DNA from 4 places in the Thalassotalea castellviae genome. Region 1 is predicted to be linked to each of the others. Evidence: predicted binding sites of a transcription regulator. Region 1 holds the regulator's gene; each other region holds the start of a gene.
The links. Region 1 encodes FNR, which switches genes on or off when oxygen is low (the NO sensors DNR and NnrR bind a similar motif). Its sites were predicted from a motif close to TTGATCTAGATCAA; they were not measured.
Positions count from the first base shown of each region.

Region 1 (4,498 bases):
CGTCAATATAGAGCGACTATTTTTCAATAGTGGCTCTTTTTCTATGGTAAATAAATTATCTTGTATTCGACAAATTCTTTTTCATTTTGACAGTCATAACATCATTATTAACGTGTATAAAAAAGCCATTAACGCTATAAATCATTTCTGAAAATTGAACGGACGTGCTGTCGGGAAATTTTACATAAGTAAAAGCATAATAATTCCGTCTTCTGTAACTTTATGATTCTTAGTGGATTACTGAGATGGCATCTTTTATGCACTTTAATATTTTTAACGTACTTTTAGCCATACATAAATACCTTTCATTTTTGATGAAAAGGGATTAGAAGGATAACTCAAATGAAATACAAATTTCTGAAAGGCTTAGTTACTAGCTTTGCATTGGCCATTAGTTGTACATCAAATGCAGCATTAATTTATGGTTCAGATCCCATAAGTGCAGGTACACCATTAACCGTGTTTGATACTAATACAGGCACAACTACCGTTTTAGGTTCGAGTCTTTGGAATTTAGGCTTAGCCTTTGATAATAGTAACTCACTTTTTGGGATAAATGGTACTACTGTCTATTCAGTTGACATTAATAATGGCTCAACCTCACTTATCGGCAGTGGACTTTGGCAAGGGAGTTCAGAGTCAGCAACCTTTGATTTAAATAACAACTTGTTAAGCGCTACCAGTACTGGTTTATATAGTATCAATACCTCTAATGCGGCGACAACTTATTTAGGAGCATTTGTAGGGCATAGCTCATACGATGGAATATCAGTTGCAACAACCAATGTAGAAACTATTTTAGGAACCTTTCTTGCGGGTACCATCTTTGCTGTTGACTCTGGTCAATTGTATGTTATTGATCCTAATACACTAGTTTCTACTTTTTTAATGTCTGCACCAGCAAGTGAAACGATCGCTTTTGATGCCAATGGGAATTTATATGCTAATGACTATACTAATGGTTATTACCTTTTAGATCTCGTCAATCAAAATCATACATTTCTAGGGGGAAGTGCACATTTTGGCTCTGCTGTATATGGCGCATACTCTCCTCAAACAGACGTTCCTGAACCCTCAACACTAGCTATTTTTGCTTTGGGCTTAATAGGGTTGGCTTTCCGTAAATTTAACCAAAAAGGTTAAATATTTACGTGGTAATGTAAAACACTGATCAATTAGATCAGTGTTTTTATTTTTAAAGACAAACAACACCATATCTAACGTTGATGTTGAGCCGTTTTGGGCTGTTATTTTAAATTGTCTCCATCAGAATCAATCAACATTAGTCTGTTAAAGTTCTTTCATCACTTTTGTTAATTAATTTTCTTGATAAATATAAAAATAAAAATAAATATTTTTACTGAAAAAATAAGCCGCTTTGCTATTTCAGCAAAACGGCCCTAGTAAATAAAACAAGCAATGTGTTACCTTGTTTGCGTATTAAACTTATTATTTAATACATTGATAAAATGGTCTTTAACATAAGCGTTAATTGGCAAGTGGTGAAACATATCCATCCGGTTTTAAGGCTAAAACATCACAGTTTAAATTATCAATTAAATGTTCAGCAGTATTCCCGATCAGGGCAGCGGATAATCCTGTTCGGCCAATAGTACCTAAGATCACTAATTCTGCATCTAATTCGTCTGCCAGCCTGACAATGATATCTTCTGGTAAACCTTCTTCCACATGGGTGTGCTCTTTACTGATTGCAAACTGTTGAGCATGCTCATCCATCGCTTCTATATGATGACTTAACATGGATTCGTTGTATTCGTTTGCATTAAATTCAGGGATCTCAATTGCGATATTAACGGGAGTGCCAGGGAAAGAGTTGACCAAATGAACATTTGCCTTGATCAATTTTGATAGATTGATCGCTTCTTCTGTTATTTTTACATTTAAAGATTGATGCTCTGCTTCAGCACTGCCTACATTGAGTGCCGCGACAATATTGCCATTCATCGGCCATAAATGATCTTTCACTAATAAAACAGGACAGGGACATTTTCTTAAGATATGCCAATCAGTTGGCGTGAATATGACTGATTTTAATTTATCGTGCTGATGTGTCCCTTTAATGACTATGTCATAGCCATTATTTAATACTTCTTCAATAATGGGTTCAAAAGGTCTATTGTGCCAAATTACTTTAGTATCTATTGCAATATTATCGTGTGGTAAAACGTTAATTAACTCATTCAACCATTGAATACGATCATTAATTAACGAGTTGCGCATAGCTTCACGCTCATCGTTTGACAGCATGGTAGTCATCTCATAAGAAAAATCATATATCGAAAGGAAAGCTGTGATGGTGGCCTGAGTTTGTTTGGCTAATTCAATCGCTCTTTTTAAGGCTTTTTGATCTTCAGTGGTTGGATCTATGATTGCTAATATTTGATGATACTTTTCCATATTCGCTCCAGAATAACTCATGTTAATGATTTACTATCAGTATAGTTATATTCTTATATAACACATAGTTGAAGATTGTTTTAAATCAATAAATTGGTCGTATTGAAGGAAAAGTTAAGCAAGCAAATACTTTACAGATGTTTGAGAAATATTTACGCAAGGAAAAGTATGTGGGAGAGTGATCTGCTGCTATAGCGCAGCACAATCTTCAAGCTTATCGCTGTCTAAAATCGTAATAAGCTTGCCATCAACTTTAATTAAGTCATTTTTATTGAATCGATTCAATAAGCGACTAATTGTTTCAACCGTTAAGCCGATATAATTGCCAATATCACTGCGAGTCATCGTCAACCTGAACTCAGTGGCTGATAATCCCCTAGCGTGATAACGGGCGCTTAAGGCACATAAAAATGTAGCAAGACGCTGCTCAGCATTCTTACGGTTCAATAAAGTTAACATTTCTTGATCATTTTTAATTTCAGAGCTCATCATACGAAGGATTTGCTTTTTAAGCTTTGGCATATGATTAGATAAATTATCTAAGGTATTATAGGGGATTTCACAAACCATTGAAGTTTCTAATGCTTTTGCAAAGCTCGGATGTTCAGACTCTGCTATGGCATCAAACCCTAATAAATCTCCTGCTAAATGGAAGCCGGTAATTTGTTCTTCACCACTTTCGTTTACCGTAAACGTTTTGAAAGTGCCAGAGCGTATAGCGTATAAGGACTGCATAGTTTGACCATCTTGAAAAAGCTGCTCACCTTTATGGATAGGGCGTTTCCGGTCAATGATTTCATCAAGGGTTTCTAACTCTTTTTCATCAAGAGAATACGGTAGACAAAGTTCACTGATGCTACAATTTTGGCAATGAATATGTTGTTGTGATGCGCTTTGATTCTTGTACATATTTTCCTTAACATCTAAGTTAATTATCCACTTCGAGTATGGTATTAGAACATTTGTGTATATGCAAATTTTAGCGTCAAGATACCATAACTTATTAGTAATAACGCCATAGTTTTTCTAAAATAATTATTTTGCATTAATAGCTTTATAAAAGTAAAACCAAATGAAACCGTCAATAACGCAGGTAAAGTACCAAGCCCAAAAAACATCATGATCAAACCTCCTTTTATTGCGTTGCCGCTGGCTAAAGACCAGGTTAATGTTGAATAAACTAAACCACATGGTAACCAACCCCATAAGGTACCTAAAAGGAAAGATTTCTTTACACTCTTTATCGGAATTATCTTTTTACTTAAAGGCGATAAGTGTTGCCAAAGGTGTTTACCAATTACTTCAACTTTTGATATCCATAATAACCATTGACCAATGTATAATCCGAGCAAGATTAAAAAAATACCGGCAATAATTTTTAAAGTGACAATAGGAAATCCTAAGTGTTTAATTGCGAGTGAGCCGGTTAAACCTGCGATAGCACCTATCAAAGAATACGAAAATATTCGCCCTACGTTATAGCTTAATATAAAGGGGGTTTTGTTTATTTGTTGCGGTAATGCAGACGTAAGCATGGTGGTAATGCCTCCACACATCGCAATACAATGACCACCACCTAATAAACCGATGACGAAGGCTGATAGAAAATCTAATTCCATACAAAGACAATATCTTTCACTGACAATCTTGGCTGGAGGTTAACATTATTCATCACAGGTAAAAACTATTTATCACGTTTCAAAGGTTCCTAAAGAATGTTTAACGACATAAAATAAACAATCATTTTTGGCGATAAACTTGTTTGTTGTTGCTTTAAATATTCTCAAATGAGTTGCACAGACTAATTGATTGTCTCGTAAAGTGAAAAATTCGTCGATAACGTTTTCTTGATCTTCATTTAATAATTGCAAATTTTTTAACCCTTTTGAATCTAACCAACCTAGCATTTGACCTTGATGAGCGCCACCATAATTAAATTGCTCAATATTATCTAATAACGTCACACCACATTCACCTTCATAGTGATGGCTATAGGTTAGTTCTACATTGTTTTTTAACGTTAACCGTAAGGGTTTACAAATTATCTCAACGGATTTTTTTTGTGGGTAATTAACGTTTG
Region 1 covers NZ_JAVRIF010000013.1:38,065-42,562, forward strand. The annotation lists gene RM573_RS16935 (PEP-CTERM sorting domain-containing protein) at 343-1,143, shown strand; gene uspE (universal stress protein UspE) at 1,489-2,418, opposite strand; gene fnr (fumarate/nitrate reduction transcriptional regulator Fnr) at 2,608-3,327, opposite strand; gene RM573_RS16950 (sulfite exporter TauE/SafE family protein) at 3,372-4,037, opposite strand; gene RM573_RS16955 (M14 family metallopeptidase) at 4,110-4,498, opposite strand, start outside.

Region 2 (4,498 bases), on a different contig from region 1:
ACATAGGGACAACCGGGGCGAAACCGTCTCCCGAATCACCAAGTCCATGCAACCATATCACGCAAGCGGTGGCCGCATTTTTAGGTTCTATAATAATTTTTTCTAGAGATTGTGCTGACATTACTTTTCACTAACAAGAAGATTATGTCGCGTATGATAACAGCCCTTTATGCTAATCAAAACAATCTATATTTCCTATGATCTAGATTAATATCGTCATAGCGAAAGCTTGTTATGCTCGTGTTAGTTAAATTATTTAGATCACACGATGACCATGCAACGTTACCGAATGACGACTAAAATCGCATTTTTTCTATTATTTATTTTTGCTCCGTTATGCGATGTTTTTCGTTTTGACCTTGAACTGGGCCATTTCATCATTTTCGGTCAAGCATGGACAATTAGTATTGAACCTATCCTTTTTGGTGGAGGCGATAGTATTGATGCAGCGGTAAAGATATTCTCTCGGGTACTCCTTCCTGGCATAGCTTTCGTCGTATTCTCATTTATCTTAATTTGGCGGTTTGGTCGCATCTATTGTGGTTGGTTATGCCCACATTTTTCCGTGGTTGAATTACTTAATGATTTGATGTTGAAACAACTCAACAGAGTGACGTTATGGGAAAAAGCCAGCAAAAAAAATGCGGGAATGTTACCAAAGATAATTGTTACTTTAACCGCCATTTTTATCGCGTTTATATGGGCTATTTCGCTCTTAAGTTACTTATTAAACCCGGCGCAGTTACTCAATGATTTAGTGACTTTTCAGTTAGGGTTTGGCGCAACAATTTTTATTACGGCTGCAACAATTATATTTTCAATCGACTTTATTTTTGCTCGTCATCTGTTTTGTAAATATGGCTGTGCCTTAGGATTATTTCAAAGTTTAATATGGATGGCGAACCCAAAAGCAATGGTAGTAAAATTTGACAGAAAACGTGCCAAAGCTTGCCGAGAATGTAGTTTATCAAACGAAAATAAACCTTGTGATCAAGCCTGCCCTATGCGCCTACCTACTCGGAATGTAAAGCGAGCAAAGTTTACTTGTACTCAATGCGCACAATGTATTGCAGCTTGCGCACAGGTACAAAAGAATAATCCCCATGGCAGTTTATTAACCTGGGTTGATGGTCAAGCGGCTAAAGAAGTAGATCGAGCGGCGGGAACAGTAAAAACATCACAGCAGCTAATTAAAAGTAAAACGATTACATAATTGAGGGAATAACTATGTATGCCATGGCAATGCAAATGCGAGTTAAAAATATCAATGTTAAATACGCTAGTTTCATTCCTTTGTTACTGGTACTAACTTTCAGTAGCAAACTATCCGCAAAAGAAGTGGTCGTAGAAATATATAAAAAAGCCTTTATTCCTGCCGATATTAGGGTTGAAAAAGGAGATACCGTGATATGGAAAAACATTGAAAAGCGTCAATATCATAATGTTTGGTTTAAACAATTTAATACAGAAGAGCCTGATTACTTTTTCCCTGGTGAAAGTTATCAACGTACGTTTAATGACACGGGCGTATTTGTTTATGAATGTGGACCACACCCGAAAATGACAGGGACAGTTACCGTGCAATAAGTAAACACTGGGGTGTCACATTGATGAAAATAAACCTGTAAATCATAGTGAAAATATCTGCTCCAATAATAGGATGTTTAACGACAGCGCGCTAAATTTATTTAGCCAAATAATTTTAAAGCTCAATAACATTAAAACCTGATGATTAAGCATTGCATTGCTGAATAATTTGGGTATGATGCGCGACCTTTATTTATGTTGTGCTGGAGCTTTAAAAGTTCAATGAGAAAGTTGTTATCTTCCCCTGTAAAAATGCCTTTATCTGAAAGTGAAAACTTTATTTACCAAAACATATTAAAATATGTCCCCGAACTTAGCCTGAACTTAATGGCAATTAAAGTAGATGAACACCCGAATGACTTCTTGGGATGGTGTCATCAATTACTCAAGTTATCTCGCGATAGCATCAATATGGATTTGCTTGAGCCGGCACAATTACCGAGCCTAAAAAAATTACACGACATTCTCAAAACAAGTATTAGCCGTGCGCAAATAAAAATGACTCGCATAGCACCATGGCCGATATTTTGTCAGTTTATTCAGCAACAAAAAATAGCGCATGCCTTAGATGAGCGATTAAGATTACTTCAATATATCAACGAGATAAAAACACAGCCTTTGAGTGAAATGATTGAAGAAGACAAACTAGCCTTTGCAGGTAAACACACAAACAAACACGACATTAGCTTATATCAATTTGACGTAGAGTGGTTTGCCTCAACCAAAAGTGCGAAAGTGTTTCATCAATTATTCATTGAACAGCCACAAGCTTTTGATCAGGCTTTAAGTCATATCCCGTTAACCGGAGAGGTAACGTTAAATGAGTATGATAAATTTGTCAGTGCTTACCAAGATATCTTTTCTTCTTACTCATCTGATAAAGCGAATGACAAAAAAGCACCACTGGCGCCAGCAACACGTTTATTGGCAATGAGAAGACCCGATCAATTTATTGCCTTAACCGCCAGTAAAATCGAAACTTTCTGCCAAGGTTTTTCAATAGCCAAATTTAATAACTTCGATTTTTCTGCATATTGGCAGGACATGATAGGTACGATAAGAACTTGTGCTTGGTGGCATCAAGCATCGCCAGAGAATGAGCAAGAGCTTATTTTATGGAATAACCGCGTAATTTTACTTGATGTATTTTTGCATGCGGAAAAAGGCAGTGCGGAAAAATCTAACTACATCAAACTTCGTGATAAGCCTCTTAAGAAAACGACCAAATCAGCCCCAATGGTAAGAAAAAGAAGCAAAGAATCAGCAGAAGCGTTAATTGATCGCGCCTTAGAAGATGAAGAATTACCGGCATATTTACTCAACAAACGTGACACGTTAATTCATCAAGTGAAAGAAGGTAAAACGGTTGAGCAAGCTATCTCATTGATGCGAGCAATTTTTGGTTAAAGCCTCTTTAATTCAATACCAATATACCCAACAAAATTTAGCAACTTGATAGCGATCTAAGCAAAATTCATATCAATGATTTGATCGGTATCAAGTAAGCATCAATCAAATTTGCAGCCATTCCCAGAACCAAGTAATTTAACCTCAGATAACGTCATTTCTTAGTAGGTTCATATGAGCGCCGTAAGTTTAGAAGCAGCAACTCAATTAAAAACTGAGTTATATTATCAAGCACAAGGTAACGAAGTTACCCTGTTTGAATACGCAAATCAGCACCAATTGCCAGTATTAATTAAAGGGCCTACCGGCTGTGGGAAAACGCGTTTTGTTACTCACATGGCTAAAAAGCTGCACAAACCCTTGTATACAGTTTCATGTCACGATGATTTAACCGCCGCTGATTTAGTTGGTCGTCATTTGATTGGTCCTGATGGTACTTATTGGCAAGATGGACCGCTAACTAAAGCGGTACGTGAAGGCGGCATCTGTTATTTAGATGAAGTTGTTGAAGCACGTAAAGATACGACGGTGGTATTGCACCCTCTCGCTGATGATCGTCGTATTTTACCGTTAGAACGAACAGGGGAACTTATAGAAGCAGCGCCGGACTTTATGTTAGTAGTTTCTTATAATCCTGGTTATCAGAATTTATTAAAAGGGATGAAACCTAGCACTCGTCAACGCTTTGTTGCCTTGCGTTTTGAATATCCTACAATGGAGTTAGAACAAGAAATTCTTATTAAAGAAGCTGGCGCCGCACCCAATTTAGCTTTCAAATTGGTTGAGTTAGCTCAAGCATTGCGCCGTTTAGAACAAAATGATTTAGACGAAGTCGCTTCAACACGTTTATTAATTTATGCAGCAAAAATGATGTCTAGCGGGATGAATCCTCTGGATGTTTGCCGCTGTTGTTTAGCAGAGCCTTTATCGGATGATCCTGAAACGATTAAAGCCTTAATGGATGTTGCCCGTATATATTTTGATGAATAACACCCAAGCATTAACAATGCATGAAGATAAAAAGCTACCTGGCGATTTAGCCATGTGGTTTTTTATTTTAGCTGAATTAACTGTTTTTGCTATATTTTTCATTAGCTTTGCCGTTACTGAACAATTAAATTCTGACATGTTCAATCAAGGAAAAGCGCAATTACACCCCATAGCGGGACTGTTAAATACACTAGCATTGATCACCAGTAGTTTTTTTGTTGCATTAGCCCTTAACACCGTCCATCAAGGTCATAGCAAGATTTCTGTCAAATGGCTGATCACAGCCCTTGTATTCGCAGTTTTATACTTAGTGGTGAAAATGTGGGAATACCAATCGCTTTTTAGGCTAGGGATCAATCTAGAAACCAACACATTTTTTACTTTGTACTTTTTAATCACTGCATTTCATTTTTTACATGTCATTTTAGGTATGATTATTCTTAGCTATATCACAATTAGAACCTACAAAGGTGCTTATCGCGACAATATTTCTGGTTTCGAAGCGGGGGCAAGT
Region 2 covers NZ_JAVRIF010000002.1:274,403-278,900, forward strand. The annotation lists gene RM573_RS04955 (alpha/beta hydrolase) at 1-121, opposite strand, end outside; gene RM573_RS04960 (4Fe-4S binding protein) at 290-1,213, shown strand; gene RM573_RS04965 (cupredoxin domain-containing protein) at 1,228-1,587, shown strand; gene RM573_RS04970 (hypothetical protein) at 1,810-2,994, shown strand; gene RM573_RS04975 (CbbQ/NirQ/NorQ/GpvN family protein) at 3,169-3,984, shown strand; gene RM573_RS04980 (cytochrome c oxidase subunit 3 family protein) at 3,977-4,498, shown strand, end outside.
Region 2: RM573_RS04975 (CbbQ/NirQ/NorQ/GpvN family protein) is a predicted target of FNR. The motif match lies at 3,075-3,088, and genes of this name have one in related genera.

Region 3 (4,498 bases), on a different contig from region 1:
CAATTAAAACCACCGCTTTGTCTTTAGAAGTAGTTTCAACCTTAAACCCCCAAATAATTGAGCTGGCAAACGCTTCATTAACTGCTTTTTTTTCTAAAACATTTTGACTGTTTGCTCGATAATAAGTATTTTTTTGACGAAGAAACACTTTATTGCCAACTCGTTCAAATTGCACTAAACGTGTATCACCTAATTGACCACGATCAAGGCCAATATCATTTGAGCCAATACCATGAGGCATTGAGCTTTGAAAAAGAAACGCTTGATCAAATTTATCAATGGCTAAGTAAACTTTGCCTGCTTCATCATCTAAATAAAAAGAAAAATAGCCTTCTTGTAAGGTTTTTCCTTTTATAAAATCACCAAAGCTAGTTGACGCGTGCAGCGAAAAAATACTGCAGGTGAGTAATAAAAGAATATTTTTGAGCAATTTCATATATTTTCCTTTTCAATTGCGCGATACAGAGAAATTTTTCACCGGTAATTAGAGAAAATGGCTACTGATTAACCGGCAATTTATTGTTATAATTAAGATGAACGTCAAAATGAAAATAGGTAATTTTCGGTTATATACCATTTAAGAAATTAGTTTTTCGCATCTGACGATTTAACGCACCTGCTTTACATGAACAGTAAAGGTTCAATAAAGCCAAATAAATATAATATACAATTTACTCAATAACGAGTAAAAATCTTAAAATTAGGTAAAACAATGCAACGACTTGCCCCAGCTTTACGTGAAGATAATGTCTCATTAGATTTAATTTCCCTAATAAAAACCATATTAGCGGCGACAAAAGAAATTTCCTTTCGTGTAAGCCAAGCGCACTTAGGCGGTTTATTGGGTTCAACCTTAGATGAAAATATTCAAGGCGAAGTACAAAAAAAACTTGACGTTGTCGCCAATGAATTAATTAAAGATATATTGTTGGAGTCTGGATTTGTTAAAGCAATATCTTCTGAAGAAGAAGATAATTCAGTTGCCGGTGATGAAGATGGTAAGTTTCTCGTTTCATTTGATCCATTAGATGGTAGTTCAAACATCGATATTAATTCATTAATTGGGACTATTTTCTCAATTCATGAAGCAATTCCAGGCATGGCTGCTGATGATCCAGAGCAATTTAAACAAGCAGGTCATAAACAAGTGTGTGCCGGTTATGTATTATACGGTCCGTCAACCATGTTAGTCATGACAACAGGTAAAGGCACGCATTTTTATGTGTTAGACAGAACCCATGGCGGTTTCTTACTAGTTGAACGCAATGTGCAAGTGCCACAAGACACCAAAGAGTTTGCTGTGAATATGTCTAATCAACGTTTTTGGCAAGCCCCTATGCAAAATTACATTAATGATTTATTAGCCGGAGATACTGGGCCGCGCGGCAAAAACTTTAACATGCGCTGGATAGCAGCAATGGTGGGGGATATTCATCGAGTATTGCAACGAGGTGGGATATTTACCTACCCTGCCGACAGTAAAAATCCAGAGCAACCGTATAAATTACGGTTAATGTATGAAGCGAACCCAATGAGTTACCTTATTGAACAAGCGGGTGGTTTAGCTATGACTTCGAAACAACGCATTATGGATATTGAACCCGAAAGTATTCATCAACGCGTAGAAGTTATCATGGGCTCTAAAAATGAAGTTGAAGCCTGTTTAGCTTATTACCAATAAATTTTTTAAATAAACCTGTCTGCACTTGCTAACTTATGATGCAGACAGGTTTAGTTCACTACTCTCTTTCAAAAAATCTAAAAACTGCTCGGCTAATTTTCCTTAAAATGTCAGCAAAACTATCGATATTCTGTTAAAAAAAACGTTATTTAATTGACATAAATCAATAAAGGTTTACAATTTTCAGAAATTACTGAAAATTCAAAAATAACTAAAGGTTATTTTTGGGAGATAGCACATGACCGTCACACCAATGCAACAATCACTTATTTCTCATTTTGGTGAAATGGGTTCTCGCTGGGGACTAAATCGCACTTTAGGTCAAATGTATGCATTAATTGTATTAACAGAGCAACCACTAAATGCAGATCAAATTAGCGATGCGTTATTAATTTCTCGCTCTAATGTCAGCATGGGAATTAAAGAATTAAAATCTTGGAATTTAATTAAGCTGCAACACATTCCAGGCGATCGCAAAGAGTATTTTTCAGCACCAAAAGATATTTGGGAAATAGCACGCACCTTAATTATTGAAAGAAGGAAGCGCGAATTAGACCCAACGTTATCAACCTTCAGGGATGCGCTGTTACAAGATCCCGCCAACGAAGCAGATAAGTACACTCAACAACGTGTACAAGACATGCATGACTTAATGGAAATGGTCACAATTTGGAGCACAGAGCTGCAAAACATGTCTTCAGATAAATTATCCACGCTACTTAAGCTGGGCTCAGGGGTTGGTAAAATTTTAGATGCCAAAGAAAGATTTTTAAGTAAATAACGGAGTGCTACCGCCATGTTAGATGTTGCTGCGGATCCAAATGAATTAAGCTTTATGCTGTCACGCATTCAGTTTGCATTAAATATTAGTTTTCATATTCTTTTCCCGACTATCAACATAGCCTTATGTTGGATGTTGTTATTTTTTAAAGTACGTTATAACCAAACTCAAGATGAAACATGGCAACGTATTTATCGTTTTTGGGTCCGTATTTTTGCGCTAACGTTTGCCATTGGTGTGGTTACCGGTATCACAATGTCGTTTCAATTTGGCACAAATTGGCCAGGTTACATGGAAACGGTTGGCAATATTGCAGGACCATTACTCGGTTATGAAGTATTAACGGCTTTCTTTTTAGAAGCTTCGTTTTTATCCATCATGTTATTTGGGAGTGAACGAGTGTCTGCGCGTGTGCATACGTTTGCCACGTTACTTGTTGCTATTGGCACGACGATGTCAGCCTTTTGGATTCTCGCACTCGACTCTTGGATGCAAACCCCACAGGGTTATGAAATGATTGACGGCGTTGCTTATGTTACCAGTTGGCTAGAAGTTATATTTAATCCCTCTATGCCTTACCGAGTTACGCATATGCTTTTAGCTTCGGGACTTACTGCTGCCTTTTTTGTTGCTGGAATTTCTGCCTATCGTATTTATAAAGGTGACCATAAACCTTCCGCGAAAGTGGCCCTTAAATTTGCAATTTTCGTAGCGGCTATCACCATACCCTTACAGATTTTTGTTGGCGATTTACACGGGCTAAATACGTTAAAACATCAACCGGCCAAAATTGCTGCCATGGAAGGAGCTTGGCAAACAGAACAAGGGTTACCTTTAGTATTATTTGCCATTCCGGATGAAAAAGCCCGTGAGAATCATTTTGAAATTGCTATCCCCAATTTAGCGAGTTTAATTTTAACTCATGATATCTATGGCGAAGTAAAAGGACTAAATGAGTTTAAAGGAGAGCACCCACCTGTTGCTCCCGTGTTTTTCAGCTTTCGTATTATGATAGCCGTTGGTTTAATGATGCTACTTGCTTCGTGGTTGGGTTGTTACTTTTTTATCTATAAAAAACAATTTCCTGCTTGGTTATTAAAAAGCACCATAGCGATGACTTTTTCAGGTTGGGTAGCCACTATTGCGGGATGGTATGTTACCGAAATTGGTCGACAACCTTATTTAGTCAGCGGTTTACTCCGAACGCGAGATGCAGTTACCACAACACCTCCAGAAAATATTGCCGTTTCATTAACCATCTATGCATTAGTGTATGCATTTGTACTTTTTGCTTATATCAGCACTTTGTTTGTTATGGCACATCGAGCAATTAATTTAGAACAAAAAGATTTAACACTTTCAGACATGCAAAACGAAAAATTACTGGAAGCGCCTACTAAAGAATCAACCGGGAGTGCCTTATGATAATGCCAGAAAATGATTGGTTACCAGCGGTATTTTTAGGGTTAATGGCATTATCGTTTTTAGTGTATGCCATTTTAGACGGATACGATTTAGGCGTTGGTGTATTACTACCAAGAGATACCCCGCTACAAAATAACCAAACGCATCGCGATACGATGATATATTCTATCGGACCATTTTGGGACGCTAATGAAACTTGGCTGGTAATGGCGATAGGCCTGTTGTTAATTGCTTTTCCAAGTGCCCACTCAATTATATTACAAGCGTTATATCTACCTACTTCTCTCATGTTAGTTGGTCTGATTTTACGCGGTATTTCTTTTGATTTTCGCACTAAAGCACCAAGCAAAAATAAAACAAAATGGGACTTAACCTTCAAAGCAGGATCATTACTTGCCACGTTAAGCCAAGGCTATATGTTGGGTCGTTATGTAACGGGTTTTGAAGACACGCTATTTGGTTATAGTTTCTCTGTGCTCGCCAGTATTTGTGTTACTGCAGGCTATTGTTTTATCGGCGCAGCATGGCTAGTCATGCGAACAGAGGGAGAGTTGCAAATTAGAGCAGCAGCTTGGGCGAAAAAATGTAATTTATTAATGGCGATTGGTATT
Region 3 covers NZ_JAVRIF010000010.1:98,272-102,769, forward strand. The annotation lists gene RM573_RS15475 (zinc-dependent metalloprotease) at 1-436, opposite strand, end outside; gene RM573_RS15480 (class 1 fructose-bisphosphatase) at 713-1,681, shown strand; gene RM573_RS15485 (GbsR/MarR family transcriptional regulator) at 1,920-2,462, shown strand; gene RM573_RS15490 (cytochrome ubiquinol oxidase subunit I) at 2,478-3,887, shown strand; gene cydB (cytochrome d ubiquinol oxidase subunit II) at 3,884-4,498, shown strand, end outside.
Region 3: RM573_RS15485 (GbsR/MarR family transcriptional regulator) is a predicted target of FNR. The motif match lies at 1,835-1,848, and genes of this name have one in related genera.

Region 4 (4,498 bases), on a different contig from region 1:
GGGCGATTGCTCCAAAAGCATTATTTAATGACTTTGTTCAGCAACTTTAAGATGATTTCTTGATTATCTTATCTAAATTATTGATAAAAATTTACAGGTATTTATATGAAATCATTTAAAGAATTAATGGCATCACAAGTCTTGCTACCAATTGTGCAAGCAGATACACCAGAGCAAGGTATTGCCATTACCGAGGCTATGGTTAAAGCCGGTTTGCATTTAATTGAAGTAGTATTACGTACGGAAGCTTCTTTAGAGGCTCTAAAAGCAATTAAACAAGCCTTTCCATCACTAATTGTTGGTGCTGGTACCATTACATCTAAAAAGATTTTACAAGGGGCTAAGGAAGCTGGTGCTGACTTTATTATTACCCCAGCGATTTCAGCAAATTTATTAGCAGAATTAACTGAATGTGGTTTACCGGTACTACCGGGGGTTTCGAATACTTCAGATATTTTATTGGCGAATGAGTTTGGTTTTAATGAATTAAAACTATTTCCAGCCTCATTATCTGGCGGTGCACCCTTTATAGGCGCAATGTCTTCGATATTTCCAGATACGAGTTTTTGTCCAACGGGCGGAGTTAATCAGGAAAATAAGGAAGATTACCTTAAGTTAGGTAATTGTTTTGCCATTGGTGGTAGTTGGGTTGCACCGAAAAGCTGGGTAGAAAATGGCCAGTGGGATAAAATTACCGACGCGTGTAAATTAGCCAATCAAAGTTAAAATCATACAAGATAGATATTCACGAAAAACCGTCTGTTTAGGCGGTTTTTTTTATACTTGGTTTTAACGGGCGTGATGTATTCTCGCTTGTTTTACGTCTTATATATTTTTCAGGAATAAATTTATCTGGGTAAATAAAAGATCATCACTAAACAAAAAATAACTACAAACCAGAATAAAGGGAGAAAACGTTTTTTTCTGGCGCTGGTACTATTGGGAGTTTCTTTACTTAGCGGCATGCCACAGTTAATACAGTTTCCATATTCTTTTGATGTCTCTTGCTGAACGTCAAGACGGTTTATCGACTGGCAAAACAAGCAAGTAATCATTTTATTTGACATATTAATGACTCGTTAATTGATGATATAGCTGAGGCAAACGCAAAGGCAGCTGCGAAGGTTTTAAAATAACGGTAAAGCCATCACTACCAAACAAATAAGGTAGGTAGTCTTGTGCTTCTACATCAATGGTTATACAAAATGGCTTGATTCCGAGTTTTATTGCTTCTTTAACCGCCTGACGTGTATCTTCAATACCAAACCTGCCTTCATAATAATCAATATCATTGGGCTTACCGTCAGTTAAAATCAATAATAGTTTTTGACTGTTTTGTTGTTCGTGAATCACCTGAGTGGCTTGACGAATTGCAGCCCCCATGCGGGTGTAAAAACCAGGTCGGATCGCTTGAACTCGGCCACGAATGTCATCATTGTATGTTTCATTAAAGTTTTTTAATAAACTAAATCTTACATGGCTTCTTTTTACTGAAGAAAAACCATACATAGCAAAATTATCTCCGACACTGTTTAATGCTTCAGCAAATAACATCATCGAATCTTTAACGACGTCTATGACCCGGTTTTCATTATCAAGGTATGCATCGGTAGACATGGATAAATCGGCTAACAACAAGGTCGATATATCGCGATTATTGCCTCGAAAACTTTGATAGAGTCCTTTTTCTTGAGTGGCAGATATTTGCTTTTCAACATGAAAATCTAACCAGGCATTTAAATCTAATTCTTCACCTTGGGCTTGTCCTTTCAACCAATAACGTAGATTACGCATCTGTTCAAATTGACTTTGAATGATTTTTGCTGATTTTTGCAATTTTATTGGCAGTTTTTGTGGCATGGCACCTTTTGGGAGCATAGGTTGGAGCAAACAACGATCCGCTTCGAGTTGCTGTTTTTTATAATGCCACTCTGGCAAGGAAATGCCATCCCCTATGGGAAAGTCATCTTCTGATGCGGAAGGGAGGTCAAGATCAATTTTTATCGAAGCACTTTTTTGGTTTTGTTGTTGAGATAATGAAATTTGGTCAAGATCTTCTGCAACGCTCTGATACTGTTCATCTTCTTCTTCGGTATCGTCAGTCCCTCTGTCTAATTTTGAAAACTCACTCCATGAAAACATGCTTTCTAAACGAAAAATCATCATGCCATCTCGATTTTCTGGTGAGTCAATACGCTCAGCTTTTTTTCTACTAGCGGCACTCTTAGCTAATGGTTTCGTTTTTTCTTTCCCTTGCGCTAAGTCATCTATCTCTTGGTACTCAGGTAAAAGTTGAGGATCAACATGCGCCGACGGGTATAGCCACAAATGGACCGCTTGCGGGGCAAAATTAACGATCGGAAAATGACTGACTGAACCTGGAGATAATATCGCCTCAATGATAGACTTTTCCATGGCTTGTTCATTGTCTGGGAGCTTGCCAAAAACTGGTCGTATATCAACCGTCGCTTGTGCTAATCGTTGATAACGCGGTTTCATGGCTGGATATTTTTTGAGTACCTTCACAACTAAACGTTGATTATCATTAGCCCAATGCTGAAATTTTCCATGATGATTAGCAGCAAGAACCGCTAACCATATATAAAGGTCATAATTTAATTCAGTGGAGGGAAATACGGCTAAAGATTCAGGTAATCGAAGGCTATCTTCGTCTTGCCATGCCAAACTAATTTGTTTGTTTTCACCTGATATTTTTTGAAGAATAGTGCGTCTGACAAGATAATCACGAGGTGTTGCGGCTTCCACACGTTTAATATCTTCACCGCCAAGTGCGCGATAAACCATACCGATAGATTTACTGACTTGTGAAAAATTAACTTTAGCATCAGCAAAACTTGTGCTTGCTTTACGCGTGATATATTTATGCCAAAGCTCGCCAACCCACTCTTCCATAAAAACCTGTTAATTAATCAGTAAAACATGTGATCACTGTAACAATAAGTAAAGAAGATTTATGTGATATACATCAATAGTGAGAGGATTTTAGCGGCAAAAATTATTTTTTTATTGTTAAATCTGGTAAGTCGCTATTGCCGATGGTGTGAAGTACTAACCCGACCATAAAAAAGAAAAAACTGGTGGCACCTAGACTGGCTCGCATCACTTTTTCTTCTGCATCAACCATCAATAAAAAAGCTGCGCATGCGATAGCAATTAAAATAGCAACATAGCTAATAAAAGTCGCTACTTTTTGTAACTTACGTTTCTTTGTCCGTTTTACGGGTAATTGATCATTCATTGTCTCGCCTTCTACAGTAAAATTTAAAGTAAAGCATTGATATTCCATGGCTTAATGAAAAATTTAACTCAAACTCAACTGATGAGCTTGAGTTAAATTATAAGCGAACAATGATTTAAGCGGTTTTTTCTTTGACGAAGAAACTTCTAAAATATGCAAGTAACCCGATTAAGAAAAACACCCCTGCTATTTCACGTAACCAATAAAAAATAGACAGTTTGTCTTGTGTTGCCATAAAACTTAAAGCTTCACCTGTTTCTGGTAACCGTTGTAACCACACTTGTAATACCCCAGCACCGGTTAAGAACAGTGTGATGAAAACCATAGCGACAGTCATTAACCAAAAGCCCCACATTTCCCATACTTGTGCACGATTACAGTTGGCTTCGCCAATACCGCGAATCTTAGGCATTGCATACGAAATAATCGTCATGACTATCATGGCGTAAGCGCCGTAAAAAGCCATATGACCATGAGCTGCGGTAATTTGTGAACCATGTGTGTAATAGTTTACTGGTGCTAATGTGTGTAAGAAACCCCATACACCTGCGCCTAAAAATGCCATTACTGCCGTACCTAAAGCCCATAAAGTAGCGGCTTTATTCGGGTGTTCTCGACGACGACGATTCACCATGTTAAAGGCATATAGCACCATAGCAAAGAATGGTAATGGTTCTAACGCTGAGAAAATAGAGCCTACCCATTGCCAATACTCAGGTGTAGCTAACCAATAGAAGTGATGGCCTGTTCCTAAAATTCCGGTGATTAGTGCCATAGCGATAATGACATATAACCATTTTTCAATGACTTCGCGATCAACACCCGTCGTCTTGATTAAGATGAACGCTAATATTGCCCCCATGATTAATTCCCAAACGCCTTCAACCCATAAATGAACAACAAACCACCAGAAATATTTATCTAGGGCAATATTCGCCGGGTTATAGAAAGAGAATAAAAAGAAAACCGCTAGACCAACTAAACCAGTTAAAAGCACCATATTTATTACTGTTTTACGGCCTTTTAATATGGTCATACCTATATTAAATAAGAAGCCCAATGCAACAACAACAATACCTATTTTGGTAATGGTGGGTTGTTCTAAAAACTCACGTCCCATCGTTGGGAAATATTCATTGCCTGTGATATGCGCTAACGTTGAATAAGGCACTAATAAGTAACCTAATATAGTTAACACTCCAGCTGCCGCAAAAACCCAAAATAAGGCGATAGCCAGTT
Region 4 covers NZ_JAVRIF010000002.1:280,463-284,960, reverse strand. The annotation lists gene RM573_RS05020 (sugar kinase) at 1-50, shown strand, start outside; gene eda (bifunctional 4-hydroxy-2-oxoglutarate aldolase/2-dehydro-3-deoxy-phosphogluconate aldolase) at 106-726, shown strand; gene RM573_RS05010 (DnrP protein) at 849-1,067, opposite strand; gene RM573_RS05005 (nitric oxide reductase activation protein NorD) at 1,069-2,913, opposite strand; gene RM573_RS05000 (hypothetical protein) at 3,017-3,259, opposite strand; gene RM573_RS04995 (cbb3-type cytochrome c oxidase subunit I) at 3,375-4,498, opposite strand, start outside.
Region 4: RM573_RS05005 (nitric oxide reductase activation protein NorD) is a predicted target of FNR. The motif match lies at 2,977-2,990, and genes of this name have one in related genera.